One region of the Planococcus massiliensis genome, then DNA from elsewhere that is predicted to be linked to it. Evidence: riboswitches for the same ligand, from Rfam matches in the RefSeq annotation. Region 1 holds a riboswitch; the other holds the start of a gene.
What was found. Region 1 has a riboswitch for cobalamin ahead of BN1080_RS01235 (acyl-CoA thioesterase). Riboswitches for the same ligand answer to the same signal wherever they lie in the genome.
Positions count from the first base shown of each region.

Region 2: linked by a shared signal. The riboswitch ahead of BN1080_RS03955 (ABC transporter substrate-binding protein) and the one ahead of BN1080_RS01235 (acyl-CoA thioesterase) in region 1 are both predicted to bind cobalamin.

Region 1 covers NZ_CCXS01000001.1:252,873-256,022, forward strand. Annotated here, with positions in the region: gene BN1080_RS01230 (undecaprenyl-diphosphate phosphatase) at 63-887, shown strand; cobalamin riboswitch at 969-1,146, shown strand; gene BN1080_RS01235 (acyl-CoA thioesterase) at 1,301-1,786, shown strand; gene BN1080_RS01240 (ribonucleoside-diphosphate reductase subunit alpha) at 1,788-3,150, shown strand, end outside.
Region 2 covers NZ_CCXS01000001.1:779,995-783,144, reverse strand. Annotated here, with positions in the region: gene BN1080_RS03960 (FecCD family ABC transporter permease) at 1-749, opposite strand, end outside; gene BN1080_RS03955 (ABC transporter substrate-binding protein) at 742-1,719, opposite strand; cobalamin riboswitch at 1,853-2,038, opposite strand; gene argS (arginine--tRNA ligase) at 2,086-3,150, opposite strand, start outside.

The DNA.
Region 1 (3,150 bases):
GAACTGTACATAAAATATAGGAAATCGGATTTTATTGCCGGTTATTAAGGAGAAAGAAAAGAATGGGTTTATGGGAATTTTTTGTAGCAATTGTATTAGGGATAGTAGAAGGATTAACAGAGTTTGCGCCGGTTTCTTCGACGGGCCATATGATTATCGTCGACGACATCTGGTTGAATTCGAAAGAGCTGTTCAGTGAACCGGTAGCGAATACGTTTAAAGTCGTCATTCAGTTAGGTTCGATTTTGGCAGTCGTGATCATCTTTAGAGACCGCTTCAAAGACTTGCTCGGTTTAGACAGAAGCAAGACAGCTGAGAAAAAACAGCGTTTGAGCCTGACCAAAGTAATTGTCGGGTTAATCCCGGCAGGCGTATTCGGTTTGGCTTTCGAAGACTATATCGACGAATATCTGTTTTCGGTTGAGACCGTTATTATCGGCTTAGTGCTCGGCGCGGTGCTAATGCTGATTGCGGATTATTTCACGAAAAAGAAACCGCATATTGATACGGTTGACCAAATGACTTACAAGCAAGCGCTTGGCATGGGGCTTTTCCAGTGTCTTGGTTTATGGCCAGGATTCTCCCGCTCCGGTTCAACCATTGCCGGCGGGGTTCTGTTGAAAATGAGCCACAAATCAGCAGCTGATTTTACTTTTATCATGGCAGTGCCGATCATGCTCGGGGCAAGCGGCTTGTCATTGCTGAAAAACTGGCAGTACATTACCGTAGACGCGCTTCCGTTCTTTGTGGTCGGATTTATCAGTGCTTTTGTGGTCGCTTTAGTGGTTGTTAAATTCTTCTTGAAATTGATTGATAAAATCAAATTGGTGCCATTTGCAATTTACCGAATCGTACTTGCGGCCTTGATTTTCGTTATTTACCTGTAAGTGCTTGTAAAATCCATGAAGCTGGATTATAGTAATTAAATACAATAATTAGTGTTTTATAATATGTAGAAACACTATATATAGTGTCGCCGATAACGATGGTGCCTGAAAAGGCTCAATAGGGAATCCGTGAAAACCGGAGCTGTACCCGCAACTGTAAGTGCTGACGAACTATGGAACACCACTGTCCAATGGATGGGAAGGCCATAGTGTAGGAAGAAGCACAAGCCAGGAGACCTGCCTCGTTATAAGTTTAGATCTTCTCCGGGAGCTGGGAGGTATAACGAAGGTACTCTGCAAAAAACAGTGGATTTCTGCTGTTTCCGTTGGATTATTTGCGTTCATATACCCGTCTTCTCTCAGAGAAGGCGGTTTTTTTGTATTCCAAATAAGTAATGGAGGATTGAGCTGCAATGGAGAAACGAATTTCAGCAAGCATTTCACGGACAGTGCAAACAAGGCTCGTGCTGCCGCCCGACACGAACCATATGGGGACGATATTCGGCGGAACGGTACTTGCCTATATTGATGAAATTGCGGCAATTACCGCTATGAAACATAGCGGGAGAGCAGTAGTGACCGCTTCGATCGATACAGTGAACTTTTTATCCTCCGCTACAGTCGGAAATGTGCTGCATTTGGAAGGCGTGGTGATTTCCACGGGCCGCACATCTATGGAAGTTTACGTAAAAGCGGAATGCCAAAACATTGAAACAACTGAAAAAACCTTGACGACAACTGCGATTTTGACGATGGTGGCTGTCGATGAGAAAGGCAAACCGACGCCGGTGCCGGCAGTGGTGCCGGAGAGCGAAAAAGAAAAACAATTATTCAAAAGCGCACAAGATCGGAAGCAGCAGCGCATGAAAATCAATGAATTTGCAAAGGAGCTGGTTTGAGATGAATCCCATCGTTTATTCGGAAAAAGACACAGTTGAAAAAGCCATCCGCCGGGCGGAAAAAATTTATAACTTGGATGTTGCACCTCTTCTCGCGAAACTGGAAACACTTGGACATGAAGCGAAAGCCGAACAATCGCTTATATATGCACTCAACCGGATTTCCATGGCAGAACCGGATTGGACATTTGTAGCGGCTGAACTGTATTTAGAAGAATTGTATGAAAAAGCTGCAAAGAACCGGAACTATCCGGCACAAGATAAATACGGCGACTTTTATAAGTTGGTGAAGAATTTAAGTGAAGTCGGCATCTATTCGAGCGACTTGATGGAAAGTTATTCCGAGGAAGAAATCAAGGAGCTGGGCAAGGAAATCGATGCTGAGCGGGACTTGCTGTTCAATTATATCGGCCTGTTTTTATTGGCAGACCGCTATGTGGCGAAGGATTATGAAGGAAATATCCACGAATTGCCGCAGGAGCGCTTCTTGGTCATCGCGATGACTTTGATGCAAAATGAACCGCAGGAAAAACGGCTAGATCTGGTAAAAGAAGCTTATTGGGCGATGAGCAACCTTTATATGACAGTGGCAACACCGACCTTGTCCAATGCCGGCAAGAGCTTCGGGCAGCTGTCTTCCTGCTTTATCGACACGGTGGACGATTCGCTCGATGGCATTTACTTAAATAACTGGGATATTGCCCGCCTGAGCAAAGACGGGGGCGGCATCGGCATTTACTACGGCAAAGTCCGTGCGCTTGGCTCTGACATCAAAAAATTCAAAGGCAATTCATCCGGGGTCATTCCGTGGATCCGCCTGCTCAATGACACGGCGGTCAGCGTGGACCAGCTTGGCCAGCGCCAAGGAGCAGTCGCAGTGTATCTCGATGTTTTCCATAAAGATATTATGAACGGCTTTTTGGATTTGAAAACGAACAACGGGGATGAGCGCCGAAAAGCGCATGACATTTTCACGGGAGTTTCGATACCGGATCTATTTATGGAAAAGTTGAATGAAAAAGATGACAACGGCCGGAGCATTGGCGAATGGCATACCTTCTGTCCGCATCAAGTTAAAAGCGTTATGGGCTGGAAAGATGAACACGGGACGGCACTTGGACTTGAGGATTTCTATGATGAAATCGATGTAAAGCATTTTACGGAAAAATACGAGGAAGCGGCAGCGAATCCGCTATTGCCGCGAAAAACTTACCGGGCGATGGATATCATGGCGCGCATTATGGTATCGCAGCTCGAAACCGGCACACCGTATATGTTCTACCGCGACGAAGTGAACCGGCAAAATCCGAATAAGCATTTGCGCGGAAAAGGGCGCACATCGATTTACTGCAGCAATTTATGTA
Region 2 (3,150 bases), 530 kb from region 1:
ACGGCTACGGCGGCACCGGTCAAAACGGACCCACTGACCAAAATCATCATTTTGCTTCTTTTGATATTGACGCCAAGATGCTGCGCCCGTTCTTCGCCGAAAAGCATCGCGTTTAATTCCCTGCGGTTCAGCCACAATAGAAACGAGCCGATGAGGAGGAATGGCAACGCCATTTGCACGTAAGGCCAGCCGCGCATGGAAACGGAACCGAGCAGCCAGCCGATAATCTGGCGCAGCTCTTCGCCTGTCAACGCGATCATCAACGAAATGACCGAGCCGAGAAAAGAGCTGAAAATAATCCCCGTCAAAATCACCGTTTCCATCTTCATCGATCGGTCCACTAATTTGGCAAAAGCCATAACCATCAGCATGGTGGCCAGTGCGCCCGCCATGCTGAGAACCGGTAACGTGAAAATTCCTAAAAAAGGGATGGTAATGCCGAAAAAGAGCGTCGTCACGGCACCTACTGAGGCACCGGAAGACACTCCTAACGTATAAGGATCGGCCAATGGATTTTTCAGCAGCCCTTGAAAAGCTGCCCCGGCAATAGCAAGCGCCGCTCCGACAAGGCCCGCCAGAACCACACGCGGCATCCGGATGTTCCACAGGATATTCGCTGCGGTTTCATCCGATGATGGATTCCACAGCACTTGCGGTGAAATTGTCACCGTCCCTACCGTTACACCCAGCACCACAGCCCCCGCCAATAAAAGGAAAGAGAGTGTGTAGGCGAACAGATTTTTATTCACCGTAGACCTCTGGATATACTGCCCGTGCAAGCTCCAGCAATCCTTCAGTCACGCGCGGGCCTTGGCGCGTCAATTTATCTGAGTCGAGGTTATAAACCGCCTCGTCCTGTACTGCTGTGATTTCAGCAAAACCATTGCGGTCCATAATAAGCTCGACTGCATTTGGCACGTATGCGCCTTCAGTAGTGACAATGACATCCGGATTGCTGTTGACGATCGCTTCCGGATCTATGCTGACCCAGCCTTCCTGATCGCCGGCGATGTTTTCAGCATTGATCGTTGACAGCATTTCGTCTATGAACGTGCCCGTTCCGGTCGTATAGATTTCCGGCGTACTTCCCACTTCGATAAACACTTTTTTCGGTTCTTTTACTTCTGCAGCCATTTCTTCGATTTCGTCCAATTGCGCTTCCATCTCTGAAATTTTTGCATCCGCTTCTTCCATTGTGCCTGTCGCTTGGCCGATGATGGTCATCGTTTCAAAAACTTCATCGAAAGTGGTAGCTTCTTCAACTACAAATACATCTAGGCCAGCATCTCGAAGCTGCTGCAGCCCCGCGTCTCCGATTCCTAAATTCGATTCATGCGCTAATACGATATCGGGCTGCAGGCTGATGATTTTTTCCACATTGAATTCCTGTCCGCCAATCTTCTCAACGCTTGCCGCTTCTTCCGGATAATTATCAAAATCGGAAACCCCGACCATTTTTTCACTCAATCCCAGTTCATAAGCGATTTCCGTATTAGAAGGCACCATCGAGACAATCGCATCCGGCTCTTCTTCAATCACCACTTCTTCACCTACAGCATCCGTTAAAGTTACCGGGAATTCGACTTCCGCCACCTCTTTGGGCGGTTCTGCCGGTGTTTCAATGTCCTGATCTTCTACCGGTGCCGCTTCTTCACCACAGCCTGCCAGCAGCAAAGCCGCCATACCCGCACTCATTCCAAACTTCCAAACTTTTTTCATTGCTGTATCCCCTTTTCTCTTGGTGTTCTGTTTTAATGTATTAAAAAATAAAAAAGTCCTTCCGCATAGGACTGCGGAAGGACGAAGGGACGGCATAAAGAAAACTATGCATCCAGCCGGTCCTCGCAGGCTAATGGGGCGTTTCATAAAGGCAGGTCTCCTGGCTCGTGCTCAACGCTTTCTGTGCCTTCCCGGAAATTTGTTCCAGTGGCCTCAACAGATTGCTCACACTTACAGTGGCGGGACCGCGCCAGATTCGAACCGGCTTCCCTTTTAACTCATGCTGTTACACATAAGCACCTTTATGATTTCAACTATTCAATTGATTTAGTTTCATTATACCCATTCATTTGAAAAACAGAAAGTTTACATTTTATCCGGTGCTGAAACGCCGATCACGTTTAACGCATTCGCAATCGTCGTCCGAACCGCTGTAATTAATGCTAGGCGTGCACGCGTCAAATCTTCATTCGACGCGTCAAATACTTTATTGGCATTATAGAAGCTATGGAAGTTCGAAGCAAGTTCTTGGATGTACGTAGTAATGCGGTGCGGTGCACGCAGCTTCGCAGCATCGGCAACCACTTTCGGGAAATCACCGATTTTCTTCAGGACATCCACTTCTTTTTCTGAAGATAATAAGTCCAAATGGTCAGTTGAAGCAGTAAATCCTTGCTCTTCTGCCTGGCGCACAATCGAACAGATGCGGGCATGCGCATACTGCGAATAGTAAACCGGATTTTCGTTGGACTGGGAAACGGCCAAATCCAAATCGAAGTCCATATGCGAATCGCCTGAGCGCATCGCGAAGAAGTAACGGACTGCGTCTAAGCCGACCAGCTCAACCAATTCACGCATGGTTACCGCTTTGCCGGTACGTTTGCTCATCTTCATCTTCTCGCCGTCTTTGTAAAGCTGGACCATCTGCACGATGTTCACTTCCAACGTGTCGCGGTCGTAGCCAAGCGCTTCGATTGCCGCTTTCATACGCGGAATATAGCCATGGTGGTCAGCGCCCCAAATATTGATCAATTTATCGAATCCACGCTGCAATTTATCTTCATGGTAAGCGATATCCGGAGTCAAATATGTGTAAGATCCGTCGTTCTTGATCAATACGCGGTCTTTATCGTCGCCGAATGCTGTGGAGCGGAACCATGTAGCGCCGTCTTCTTCATAGACATGCCCATTTTCACGGAGTTTTGCCAACGCTTTATCGATTTTTCCGTTTTCATAAAGGGATGATTCCGGATACCACACATCGAATTCCACGCGGAAATCCGCAAGGTCTTTCTGAAGCTTCGCCAATTCCACTTTCAAGCCGTGTTTGCGGAAAGCTTCAAAACGCTCTTCGTGCGTCATCGCAACAAATTTATCGCCGTGTTCTTTTACCAGGTCTTCTGCGATATCTTTAATGTCTTGTCCGCGGTA